Chelativorans sp. AA-79: one gene and its partner. The protein of the gene in region 1 binds, or shares a complex with, the protein of each later gene. Links are inferred from orthologs where the notes say so. Each region holds a gene or a part of one and is shown on either strand. Other genes may lie near its edges. The genes, in order: dnaG and PVE73_RS16160.

Region 1 (6,518 bases):
GAAGGTGAGCATCAGCACCTATGGAGGGCGGGGACCTTCCTATGGCTGCGACATGGATCCCATCACGCCGCTTTCCAACGACTATGCCGATCTGAAGAGCAGGGTGAACGCGCTCGGGGCCAATGGGAACACCAACATCATGGAGGGCGTGGCCTGGGGCATGCGCGTTCTCTCGCCACAGGAGCCATTCGCTCAAGGCAAGGACTATGCCTCGGACGTGGAGAAGATCATCATCGTGCTCACCGACGGCTCGAACACCTTCGGCGTGCAGAGCAGCCGAAACGATTTCCGCTCCGCCTACAGCAGCTTCGGCTATCTGATCAGCGACCGGCTCACGACGTACCGCAGCAACAGCGCGGTGACGGAGGAGATGAACAAAAAGACGCTCGATGTGTGCGAAAACGCCAAGCGGGAGGACAATGGCGACCCGGACGACGACGTCACCATCTACACGATCCGGCTGGAGGAGCCGGACGTGAAGACCGGCATGATGCTGAAGGATTGTGCGAGCGGACCGGGGCAGTTCTTCGATTCGCCCTCGCGCACGGAACTGACCAAGATCTTCGAGCAGATCCGCGACGGGATCACGAAGCTCAGGCTGTCGTTCTAACTCAGGTGAGTGGTGGGTGGGATGCCCTCTCTCTTGCGATTTCTGACACTTAGCCTCCGCTTTGCTCCAGCTAAGATGTTGAAATCGCTTTCTCCCCCGCCAGGGGGAGATATCGCCGGAACCAGCCTTACCGGGGGAGAAAGCAAATTCTTGGGCTTGGGCAACGCCCAAGTCCTTAGAATTTGCAAGAGAGGGGGCAATGTCCCCAATCATCCGAGTCGAACAGCCCGGGGGACCCGGCCGTCGAACCCCACACTCAGCGTTCGGCCAGCGCCGGTTCGCCCTTCTTCTCGCGGATCAGATTGGCGAAGCGGCGGAAAAGATAGTGCGAATCCTGCGGGCCGGGGGAAGCTTCCGGGTGGTGCTGCACCGAGAAGACGGGCCGGCCGACGAGGCTGATGCCGCAATTGGAGCCGTCGAAGAGGGAGACGTGGGTCTCCTCGACGCCGTCGGGCAGGCTGTCGCTGTCGACGGCGAACCCATGGTTCATGGAGACGATCTCGACCTTGCCGGTGGTGAAATCCTTGACCGGGTGGTTGGCGCCATGATGGCCCTGATGCATCTTCACGGTCCTGGCGCCGAGGGCCAGCGCCAGCATCTGGTGACCGAGGCAGATGCCGAAGATCGGGATGTCCGTCTTGAGCAGTTCGCGGATCATCGGCACGGCATATTCGCCTGTCGCCGCGGGATCGCCCGGGCCGTTGGAGAGGAAGACGCCGTCGGGCCGCATGGCCAGGATGTCCTCGGCCGCGGCCGTCGCGGGCACTACGGTGACTTTGGCGCCGAGGCTTGCGAGCATGCGCAGGATGTTGCGCTTCACGCCGTAATCGACGGTGACGATGTGGAGCGGGGCTTCGCCGGCTTCCCCGTAGCCCTCGTTCCAGATCCAGGGCGTCTCCGTCCAGGTGGAGGATTGGCCGGACGTGACCGCCTTGGCAAGGTCGAGTCCGACGAGGCCGCTCCAGTCGCGCGCCTCCTCCTTCAGCCTATCGAGATCGAAGCGGCCGTCCGGTGCATGCGCGATGACGGCGTTGGCGGCGCCCTTGTCGCGCAGGAGCGCGGTGAGCGCGCGCGTGTCCACGCCCGAAAGCGCCACGATGCCGCGGCGCTTGAGCCACTGGTCGAGATGTTCGCCTGCGCGGTAGTTGGACGGATCGGTGATGTCGGCCTTGAAGATGGCCCCGACCGCACCCGCGCGCGCCGCGGGGTTGAGGTCTTCGATGTCCTCGCCATTGGCGCCGACATTGCCGATATGCGGGAAGGTGAAGGTGACGATCTGCCCGGCATAGGAGGGATCGGTGAGGATCTCCTGATAGCCGGTCAGCGCCGTGTTGAAGCACACCTCGCCAACCGCCGATCCGGTGGCGCCAAGGCCGCGGCCCTCGATCACCGTGCCGTCGGCCAGAACCAGAACTGCCGTCGGCCTGACTTCACTCCAGGGCGCGGTCGATGCCATGTCGCTCTCCTCATACTCTCGCCGGGACTTGAAAAATGGTCCGCGCTGGGCCATATCGCGCAACGAATTGCCGGCTGCGACGGCCATGCCGCAACCTTCGTCCGCGCGCCACATTTAATGTCGATGCAAGGCGCGGACAATAGAGAATGGCCGGGATGCGGTCAATTGCCCATCCGACAAACCATGGCGATTGTTTATCGCAATTCTTCCAGCGACTTAGCTGGGAAGAAAGGGTTTGCTTCGCGAATGTGCCGGCGCTATGGTCGCGGACGCGACGGGAGATAATCGCCATGCGCGAGAAAATCGCACAGGCTCTGAAAGACGCAGTAAAACAACAGGATAAGCGGCGAATCTCAACGCTGCGGCTGATCCAGACAGCCCTCAAGGACCGCGATGTGGCCAATCGCGCCGCCGGCAAGGATCCGGTGAGCGACGACGAGATTCTGGAGATCCTGCTGCGCATGATGAAGCAGCGGAAAGAATCGGCCCGCAGCTTCGAGGAAGGCAACAGGCTGGAGCTTGCCGAGCAGGAGCGCCAGGAGATCGGGATCATCGCCGAATTCCTGCCGAAGCCCCTCGGCGAGGACGACATGAAGAAGGTCTGCGCCCAGGTGGTGCAGGAAGTCGGTGCCGGCGGTTTGCGCGACATGCGCCGCTGTATGAACGAGCTGCAGAAGAAATTCCCCGGTCAGGTGGACTTCGGCAAGGCCAGCGGCATCGTCAAGGGCATGCTGCAGTAGAAGCTCCGCCCCGCGTAGCCGGCCCGATTCGCCCAGCCACCGCTGCGGAACCTGTTCGTCCGCCGCGGTTCGGGGCTTCCTCCGCGGGGTTCGGGTATGTCATGCTCGATGCCCGGTGAGCGCCGGTTTCTGGCCGGGCGCGTGAATTGGTGCAACAGCATCGCGTCAATCGCAAGGGCGAGCGCTGGACATGTCTCTTCCGCCGGCTGAAACCAGGGAAATCCCGATCGACGTTTCGCTCGTGCGCAGGCTGGTGGCCGCGCAGTTCCCGCATTGGGCCGACCTTTCCATTTGGCCGGTCGAGCATGGCGGCTGGGACAACCGCACCTTCCACCTGGGCCGTGAGATGACGGTGCGGCTGCCAAGTGCTGCCTGCTATGTGGAGCAGGTGGAGAAGGAGCAGCACTGGCTGCCGAAGCTTGCATCCCACCTGCCTCTTTCCATCCCCGAGCCGTTGGCCCGCGGCGTGCCGGGCGAGGGATTCCCCTGGCCATGGTCCGTCTATCGCTGGATCGAGGGGGAGCCGGCCAGAAGGGAGCGAATCGGTGATCTGAAGGCGTTCGCGGCGGCGCTTGCGGCGTTTCTGAACGCGCTGCGACGGATCGACGCCGTCGGCGGGCCGCTGCCGGGGCCGCACAATTTCTTTCGCGGCGCGTCGCCCGAGGTCTATGACGCGGAGACGCGGCGGGCGCTCCACCTTCTCGACGGACGGATCGACACGGCCGCTGCGGCGGATGTGTGGAAGGCCTCGCTCGCATCCCGATGGGACCGGGCTCCGGTCTGGTTCCATGGCGATATCGCCTGGGGCAACCTGCTCGTGAGGGACGGGCGGCTTTCCGCCGTGATCGATTTCGGCACGTCCGGCGTGGGCGATCCCGCCTGCGACCTGACGATCGCCTGGACGCTTTTCGAGGGGGAGAGCAGGGCGGTCTTCCGCGACGCGCTCGGGCTCGACGAGGACACCTGGGCGCGGGGAAGGGGCTGGGCGCTGTGGAAGGCGCTGATCCTGGCCGCCGGCATGGCGGGAGCCGGTCATCCCGAGATCGAGAAATCGTGGAAGGTCATCGACGAGGTGCTCGCCGATCACGCGGAGAACGCGAGCGGGCTCGCACTGTGAATAGCGGGCATCCGGCAAAGACGGGGTGCGACAGGAGAGCAGGTTGGCTATAGGATCAGCACAATAGAGTGCCGCATTTGGCGGGTGCCACGTGCTTCCACTTGGCTGCAATATGCTCTAGAGCCGGACCAGATGCGCTTTTCCAACAGTTTCCTCGACGAGATCCGGGACCGCGTGCCCATCAGCCAGGTGGTGGGCACGCGCGTCACCTTCGACAAGCGCAAGAGCAATCCGGGCCGCGGGGACTTCTGGGCCTGCTGTCCCTTTCACGGCGAGAAGACGCCGAGCTTCCACTGCGAGGACCGCAAGGGGCGATATCACTGCTTCGGCTGCGGGGTATCGGGCGATCACTTCCGGTTCCTCTCGGAACTGGACGGGATCAGCTTTCCCGAGGCCGTGGAGCGGGTGGCGGAGATGGCGGGCGTGCCGATGCCCGCGCGCGACCCCGAGGCGGAGAAGAAGGACAAGGAGCGCGCCAGCCTCACCGATGTCATGGAGATGGCGGCGCAGTTCTTCCAAGACTGCCTGCAGGGGCCCAAGGGCGCCGAGGCGCGGGCCTATCTGCGCGGTCGCGGCATCGCCTCGGTGACGCAGCAGACGTTCCGCCTCGGCTTTTCGCCGGACAGCCGCAACGCGCTCAAGGAATTCCTGGCGGGGAGGGGCGTCGCGAAGGAGCAGATGGAGGCGTGCGGGCTCGTGGTCGTCGGGCCGGATATCCCCGTCTCCTACGATCGGTTCCGCGGCCGCGTGATGTTCCCCATCGAGGATACGCGGGGACGCGTGATCGCGTTCGGCGGGCGGGCTCTTTCCTCCGACGTGCCCGCGAAATACCTCAATTCGCCCGACACGGAGCTCTTCCACAAAGGCAATGTGCTCTACAATCACGCGCGGGCGCGCCGGGCGGCCAAGGACGGGCCGGTGATCGCGGTCGAAGGCTATATGGACGTGATCGCGCTCGCCCAGGCGGGTGTCGAGAATGTCGTGGCGCCGCTCGGCACCGCACTCACAGAGAACCAGCTCGAACTCCTCTGGCGCATGACGGGCGAGCCGGTGCTGTGCTTCGACGGGGACAATGCGGGCCTGCGCGCGGCCTGGCGGGCGGCTGACCTGGCGCTGCCGCTGGTGCAGCCGGGGCGCTCGCTGCGTTTCGCGCTGCTGCCGCAGGGGAAGGACCCGGACGATCTCGTGCGGGAAGAGGGCAGGGAGGCCGTCGACGCGCTGATGGCGGCGGCGCGGCCGCTCGCCGACCTTCTCTGGATGCGCGAGACCTCGGGCCGCGTGTTCGATACGCCGGAGCGGCGCGCGGAGCTGGAGCAGACCTTCCGCGAGCTTGCAAACCGCATCCGCGACGAGAACGTGCGCCGGCATTATGCGCAGGAGCTGCGCGAGCGGGTGCAGAGCTTCTTCGGCTCGAGCCGGCAGCCGGGCGGCCGGCAGCGCGGCGGCGGTTTTCCGCACAGGGCAGGCGGGGCGCAGGGGCGGCATGGCGCGGCGGCGGGCCGCTTCGCCGTTTCCGAAAGCCTGGCGCGGTCGGCGCTCGTCAAGCGCGCGGCGGGCGTGATGCCGCTGCGCGAGGCGGCGATCATCGTCGCGCTCGTCAACCACCCGGCGCTGATCGACGAGCAGTTCGACCAGATGGACAAGCTGTCGCTCGCCAGCCCCGACCTGAAGAGCCTGCGCGCCGCCCTGCTCGACGCCGTCGCCCATGACGTGGCGCATGAGCGCGAGGCGCTATCGGCCGCGATCGCGGCGGCGGGGCTGGGGGAGGTGCTGGAGCGGGCGCAGGCGCTGGTGCGGCGGGCCAATCTCTGGCCGGCTCTGCCCGAGGCCGCCTTCGAGGACGCGCGCGAGGCGTTTCTTCAGGCGCTCCACTTGCACCGCAGTGCCGGGACCCTACATAGGGAGCTCAAGGCAGCCGAGCAGGCGCTGGCCAACGAGCCGACAGAAGAGAATTATCGCCACCTTGTGGAGATACAGGCGCAACTGCGCAATGTGCAGGCGACGGAGGCGCTCATCGAGGGTTTCGGTATCCTCTCCGGGCGTGCGGGCCGGTCTTGATTTGTCCCCAGGGCGAACTCCGGAAAAGCCGTGATTCGCTTTTTTGGCGCGAATCATGGCAGAGCGGCTTGACCTCGACAGAGTTTAAAGGAATCACGTCGATTCGACCGGGTCCCGCGCATGGATCCGCATGGTGGAAACAAGACACCACATGAAGTGGAAAGGCGGCAAGGCCGCCATAAATGTCAGGGTTAATCGGGCTTTAACACAGGGCGCATAGAGCCTGGGCAGGCGCAAGGCGGCGGAAAGCCGAGCTTGAATGTGGCTGAGCCCACTGCAAGGGCGGTTGGAGAAGGCAGAGCATGGCGACAAAGGAAAAGGAAGAGGTCGAGATCGAACGCGAGGGCACCGACGGTCCTCTGCTCGACCTTTCCGACGACGCAGTCAAGAAAATGATCAAGCTCGCGAAGAAGCGCGGCTATGTGACCATGGACGAGCTGAACGCGGTGCTGCCTTCCGGCGAAGTGAGCTCCGAGCAGATCGAGGACACCATGGCCATGCTCTCCGACATGGGCATCAATGTGGTCGAGGACGACG
Region 2 (6,416 bases), 1.2 Mb from region 1 along the record:
TTCGTGGTCATCCGCTCCGCGGCCGAGACGGGCCAGCTCTACGGCTCGGTCTCCCCGCGCGACATCGCCGAGGTCCTGGCGGAGGAAGGCTTCAAGATCAACCGCAACCAGGTCGACCTCAACCACCCCATCAAGGCCATCGGCATCACCAATGTGGCGATCGCGCTGCATCCGGAAGTTACGGTCACCGTCACGCTGAACATCGCCCGCTCGACCGAGGAGGCCGAACGCCAGGCCCGCGGCGAGACGCTCGATTCGGCCGAGGCGATCTATGGCGAGGACGTCAACGAGAGTGCCCGTCCGGATGCCTTCTTCGATCCCGACGCGGAGCCGGAGGAGGAAGAGGCCGAAGTCAAGGCCGAGGCCCAGGACGGCGAAGAGAACGCCTGAGGTCGCTCCGACATCAATTCCGCGAGGCCGGGCAGCGATGCCCGGCCTTTTTTCGTCGGCTGCCGCTTCACGGCTGAGCCAATGTTTAAGAATTTTTGAACCAAGCCGGCACGCTACGCGCGGTCCGCAGCCCTTCTCGAAATTACCTTTTCTTTCAATGCCCTGCGGGTTGTCAGCAGACTTTCCGCAGGACGTTGCCTCGAAAAAGCCCAAGTCTTTTCAACGGCGAACTATCTGTTACATAATCGCGTCTCCCAAGACGGAGGCTACGATGAATCCTCTGCTTCAGAAATTTGTATCCCGCCTGATACGGATCGGGTCGCTCGCCATAACCGACGCTGACGGCGAGGTGCACCGCTTCGGAGACGGCTCAGGCGAACCCGTTCACGTGGTCATCCATTCCCGGCGCACCGAGCGGGCCATCGCGCTCGACCCGATGCTGGCAGCGCCGGAGGCCTACATGGACGGCGAGATGGACTTCATCGAGGGGGATCCACTGGCCCTGATGAAGGTCACCTATGAGAATTTCGAGCGCGGCGGCACGGAAGCCCTGGCCATGAAATTCGGCGAAGGGATCCGCTATCTCTTCCGCCGCCTGCACCAGTTCAACCCGGCCGGACGCTCCAAGCGCAACGTGGCGCGCCACTACGACCTCTCGGGCGAGATGTACAAGCTCTTCCTCGACGAGGACATGCAGTATTCCTGCGCCTATTACCCCGATCCGGATATTTCTCTGGAGGAGGCTCAGAAGCTCAAGAAGCGCCACATCATGGCCAAGCTCGCATTGAAGCCCGGCCAGAAGGTGCTCGACATAGGCTCCGGCTGGGGCGGCCTCGGTCTCGACATCGCCCGCCAGTTCGATACCAATGTGCTCGGCGTGACATTGTCGGAAGAGCAGCATGCGGTGTCCCAACGGCGCGCGAAGGAGACGGGGCTTTCCGACAGGGCGCGCTTCGAGATCGTCGACTACCGGGCGCTCAAGGGCCCCTTCGACCGCATCGTCTCCGTCGGTATGTTCGAGCATGTGGGCATCAATCACTACCGCACCTTCTTCAACAAGTGCGCCCAGCTTCTCGACGACAATGGCGTGATGCTGCTCCATACGATCGGCCGCACCTCCGGCCCGTCGGTCACCAACGCCTTTATCCGCAAATACATTTTCCCGGGCGGCTACATCCCCGCTCTGTCGGAGATCGTGCCTGCCGTCGAGAAGGCCGGTCTCATCATCACCGATATCGAGATCCTCAGACTGCACTATGCCGAGACGCTGAAGGCCTGGCGCGAGCGCTTCATGGCCAACCGCGACAAGGCGGTCGCGATCTATGACGAGCGATTCGCGCGCATGTGGGAGTTCTACCTCGCAGGGTCCGAAGCCTCGTTCCGCTGGCAGGACATGGTCAATTTCCAGATCCAGATCACCAAGCGCCGCGATGCGCTGCCGGTGACGCGCGACTATATCGGCGAGGTCGAAAGACGGATCGGCGCGCCCGGCGGCGGAACTGCCTTTCCCGACGCGGCGGAGTAGGAATATAATCCACCGGGATCGTGATTCGCTGTCAACCGCGAAAGGGGCCGGAAAGCCCTTTTCGCGGTGTCGATTGCATTGGATGTGGATATCGTGCGCTTTGGCCCGATCGTGATGAAGCTGGCTTACAAGACGGGCGCCGAGGGTTTAGGACCGGGCTGGGGGGCGCCGGATCATGTCTGCTGGTTCCGGGCGCCATCAACTGACATGGGAACCAGATGGCCGACGCAGTCCGCAAGCTGAACTCGCCGGAGACGCCGCTTTATCGGGAAGCTCCAAACAATATCGAGGCCGAGCAGGCCCTGCTGGGAGCGATCCTGGTCAACAACGACGCCTTCTACCGCGTCTCCGATTTCCTGAAGCCGAATCACTTCTACGAACCGCTCCACCGCAGGATCTACGAGGTGGCCGCCGAGTTCATCCGTATGGGCAAGATCGCGAGCCCGATCACGATCAAGACCTTCCTGCCGGCAGAGGAGAAGGTGGGCGAGCTCACGGTGGCGCAGTATCTGGCGCGGCTCGCGGCGGAAGCCGTCACCATCATCAACGCCGCCGATTACGGCCGCGCGATCTACGACCTCGCCGTCCGCCGCGCGCTGATCACGGTCGGCGAGGACATGGTCAACATCGCCTATGACGCACCGGTCGACATGGCACCCCAGGCGCAGATCGAGGATGCGGAGCGGCGCCTCTTCGAGCTGGCGGAGACCGGCCGCTATGATGGCGGCTTCGAGAGCTTCGGCGATGCCACCAAGACGGCCATCGACATGGCCAACGCCGCCTTCATGCGCGACGGCGGTCTCTCCGGCATCTCCGCGGGCCTGCGCGACCTGGACCGGCGCATGGGCGGCCTGCAGCCGTCGGATCTCATCATCCTCGCCGGTCGTCCCGGCATGGGCAAGACCTCGCTCGCCACCAATATCGCCTTCAACATCGCCGCGGCCTACGAACCTGCCCAGCAGGCAGACGGCTCCTTCAAGGCGGCCAATGGCGGCGTTGTGGGCTTCTTCTCGCTCGAAATGTCGTCCGAGCAGCTCGCCACGCGTATCATCTCCGAGCAGACCGAAATCCCCTCCTCCAAGATCCGCCGCGGCGAGATCACCGAGGCCGAGTTCGAGAAGCTGGTCGGCTGCGCGCAGATGATGCAGAAGATCCCGCTCTTCATCGACCAGACGGGCGGCATCTCCATCGCCCAGCTCGCCGCGCGCGCCAGGCGCCTGAAACGCCAGCGCGGCCTCGACGTTATCGTCATCGACTATGTGCAGCTCATGCAGGGCTCCTCGGCCAAATCGCAGCAGAACCGCGTGCAGGAGATCACCGAGATCACCACCGGCCTCAAGGCGCTCGCCAAGGAACTCGGCACGCCGATCATTGCGCTCTCGCAGCTCTCGCGCCAGGTGGAAAACCGCGACGACAAACGCCCGCAACTGTCGGACCTGCGCGAATCGGGCTCGATCGAGCAAGACGCCGACGTGGTTCTCTTCGTCTACCGCGAGGAATATTATCTCAAGAACCGCGAACCGAAGCCGGGCACCGAGGAATATCTGAAGTGGGAGACGGAGATGAACGAGGCGCGCGGCAAGGCCGAGGTCATCATCGCCAAGCAGCGCCACGGCCCCACGGGCACCGTGGCCCTCGGCTTCCAGGGCGAGTTCACTCGCTTCTTCGATCTGGCGGAGGATTCGCACCTGCCGGAGCGTTTCGAGTAGCGTGGCATATCCCCCGCCCAGAACCGACAGCGGTCCCCCGCCCCATCTGGCGGGCGGTCGGCTGACGATCGATCTCGATGCGCTTACGGCGAACTATCGGCTGCTCGCGCAGCGCTCCGCGCCGGCTGAGGCATCCGCCGTGCTGAAGGCCGATGCCTACGGCCTCGGACTCGCCCCGGCGGCGTGGGCCCTCTGGGCGGCGGGGTGCCGGCGCTTCTTCGTGGCGCTGCCGCATGAGGGCGTGGCGCTACGCGCGGTGCTGGCCGAAGCGGAGATCTTCGTGCTTGCCGGCCTCTTCGCGGTGGAGGCGGCAGCTGCCTATCGCGAGGCGCGACTGATCCCGGTCCTCAACTCCCAGAGCGATCTCTCGCTCTGGGAGGCCCATGGCTGGGACGACGAGCGTCCCCGCCCGTGCGCCGTCCATGTGGATACGGGCATGAACCGGCTCGGCCTGACGCCGGAAAGGGCGCGGGCGCTTGCGGAGGAGAACGCGCTCACCGGCGCGCTCACCCCCATCCTGGTCATGAGCCACCTTGCCTGCGCGGACACGCCCGGGCACCCGCTGAACCGCCGGCAACTGGAATCATTTCAGTCGGTTAGGGCACTTTTCCCACAAAGCGAATCAAGTCTCTGCAACTCGGCCGGCATTTTTCTCGGCGGCGATTTCCTCTGCGACGTCACCCGACCGGGCATCGCGCTCTATGGCGGGACGCCCGTGACCGGCGCTGCAAATCCGATGCGCGTGGTAGCGACGGCCGAGACGCGCGTGGTGCAGGTGCGCCGGGCGATGGCCGGGGAAACGGCAAGCTATGGCGCCACGCCGCTCCAGCGGGACAGCATCATCGCCGTCTGTTCCACCGGCTATGCGGACGGCTATCACCGTGCCGCCTCCGGCGCAGGCGTTCCGCTCAGGCAGACGGCAGCCAAGGGCTTCATCCACGGGCAGAGGGTTCCCGTGCTCGGCCGCGTGACGATGGATCTCACGCTCTTCGACGTGACCGAACTCGGCCCCGATGCGGTGACCGTGGGCGACCACATCGAGCTCTTCGGGCCGAACATGCCGATCGACGAAGTGGCCGAAGGCGCGGGAACGGTTTCCTACGAGCTGCTGACGTCGCTCGGGCGGCGGTATCATCGGGACTATGTGGGAGGGGAGTCGTGACGGTCATGCTGGTAAGCCGCGCTCCGCACGCCCCCCTCTGGGGCGAGACGGGCGCATCTCGCAGAGAGGTCATCGGCTGAATGGCCAAGCCCCGCATCCAGTTCGTCTGCCAGAATTGCGGCACGGTGCACGCGCGCTGGGCGGGCAAATGCGACGGCTGCGGCGAGTGGAACACGCTCGTGGAAGAAGGCACGGTGAGCGGCATCGGCGCCGGGCCGCAGTCGCTTCGCAAGGCTCGGCCCGGGCGGCCCGTGGCCCTCACCACCCTTTCGGGTGACATCGAGGATGCGCCGCGTATCGTCACCGGCATCGGCGAACTCGACCGGGCGACCGGCGGCGGCTTCGTGCGAGGCTCCGCCCTGCTCGTCGGAGGGGACCCCGGCATCGGCAAGTCGACGCTGCTCACCCAGGCGGCGGCCGCACTCGCTTCAAGAGGCCACCGCATCGTCTATGTCTCGGGCGAGGAAGCCGTCGCGCAGATCCGGCTGCGCGCGCAGCGCCTGGGCGTGGCGGAGACCGCGGTGGAGCTTGCCGCCGAAACCAATGTGGAGAATATCCTCGCCACCATCGAGGACGGCAGGCGGCCCGACCTCGTGATCCTCGATTCCATTCAGACACTGTGGACGGATATGGTGGAATCCGCACCGGGCACCGTGACCCAGGTGCGCGCGGCGGCGCAGGCGATGATTCGCTATGCGAAATCCACGGGCGCGGCCATCGTGCTGGTCGGCCATGTGACCAAGGAGGGCCAGATCGCCGGGCCGCGCGTGGTGGAGCACATGGTGGACGGCGTGCTCTACTTCGAGGGCGAAGGCGGGCACCACTACCGGATCTTGCGGACGGTGAAGAACCGCTTCGGCCCGACCGACGAAATCGGCGTGTTCGAGATGGGCGACCGGGGCCTGCGGGAGGTGTCCAATCCGTCCGAGCTTTTCCTCGGCGAGCGAAGCGCTGCGGCGCCCGGCGCCGCGGTCTTCGCGGGCATGGAGGGGACCCGGCCGGTCCTCGTGGAGATCCAGGCTCTGGTCGCGTCCTCCTCGCTCGGCACCCCGCGGCGCGCGGTGGTCGGGTGGGACGGAGCCCGGCTCTCCATGGTGCTTGCCGTGCTCGAAGCCCATTGCGGCGTGCGCTTTTCCACAAACGATGTGTATCTCAACGTCGCCGGCGGCTACCGCATCTCCGAGCCTGCGGCCGACCTTGCCGTGGCGGCTGCGCTGGTGTCCTCCCTCACCGGGCTTGCCCTGCCCCCCGATTGCGTCTATTTCGGCGAAATCAGCCTCTCGGGCGCGGTCCGCCCGGTTGCGCATGCGGCAAGCCGGCTGAAGGAAGCCGAGAAGTTGGGCTTCGCACGGGCCGTCATGCCGCCGGCCAACGAGGATCTGGGTGCCGGCATCGCCGCCGATGCGTTCAGGCCCGAGGGACTGGCGGATCTCGTCGCCCGCATAGCGGGGTCGCGGGTACCGGAATAAAGGAATGGCCAAAGGCCGCGACAGGAGCGTATAGGAATATCCTGGCGTGAAGAAAAACTGGGGTACAGATGCCAATCACGCTGCTTGACGGCATTCTCGTGGGCTTCACGCTCGTATCGGCCATGCTGGCCATGGTGCGCGGCTTCTCGCGCGAGATCCTC

Evidence for each region.
Region 2: the proteins of dnaG (region 1) and PVE73_RS16160 are in contact, whole or in part, in a crystal structure (PDB 2R6A), measured with the Geobacillus stearothermophilus proteins. The link is inferred for Chelativorans sp. AA-79 from one-to-one orthologs. Residues at the interface, in WP_049624496.1 of Geobacillus stearothermophilus: Lys456, Leu457, Leu458, Pro459, Ala460, Asn463, Ala464, Leu467, Leu535, Leu536, Ile537, Ala538, Gln544, Glu545, Asp548, Tyr549, His552; in WP_033016901.1 of Geobacillus stearothermophilus: Ser13, Glu15, Ala16, Gln18, Glu91, Leu92, Asp94, Ala95, Val96, Pro97, Thr98, Ala99, Ala100, Asn101, Tyr104, Tyr105, Ile108.

Annotation. Positions count from the first base shown.
Region 1 is NZ_CP120361.1:2,058,997-2,065,514, forward strand. Bases 3,539-6,518 are described here. They hold dnaG (DNA primase), read left to right. Parts: upstream 3,539-4,055; coding sequence 4,056-5,981; downstream 5,982-6,518. Other genes in these bases: PVE73_RS09965 (aminoglycoside phosphotransferase family protein), read left to right, coding at 3,539-3,923; rpoD (RNA polymerase sigma factor RpoD), read left to right, coding at 6,284-6,518. Also shown: PVE73_RS09950 (VWA domain-containing protein), read left to right, coding at 1-610; carA (glutamine-hydrolyzing carbamoyl-phosphate synthase small subunit), read right to left, coding at 867-2,066; PVE73_RS09960 (GatB/YqeY domain-containing protein), read left to right, coding at 2,357-2,806; more of PVE73_RS09965, read left to right, coding at 2,997-3,538. UniProt on the Escherichia coli protein: RNA polymerase that catalyzes the synthesis of short RNA molecules used as primers for DNA polymerase during DNA replication.
Region 2 is NZ_CP120361.1:3,301,222-3,307,637, forward strand. Bases 1,501-4,378 are described here. They hold PVE73_RS16160 (replicative DNA helicase), read left to right. Parts: upstream 1,501-2,133; coding sequence 2,134-3,624; downstream 3,625-4,378. Other genes in these bases: PVE73_RS16155 (cyclopropane-fatty-acyl-phospholipid synthase family protein), read left to right, coding at 1,501-1,915; alr (alanine racemase), read left to right, coding at 3,626-4,378. Also shown: rplI (50S ribosomal protein L9), read left to right, coding at 1-390; more of PVE73_RS16155, read left to right, coding at 662-1,500; more of alr, read left to right, coding at 4,379-4,786; DNA repair protein RadA, read left to right, coding at 4,867-6,255; PVE73_RS16175 (CvpA family protein), read left to right, coding at 6,324-6,416. UniProt on the Escherichia coli protein: The main replicative DNA helicase, it participates in initiation and elongation during chromosome replication. Travels ahead of the DNA replisome, separating dsDNA into templates for DNA synthesis.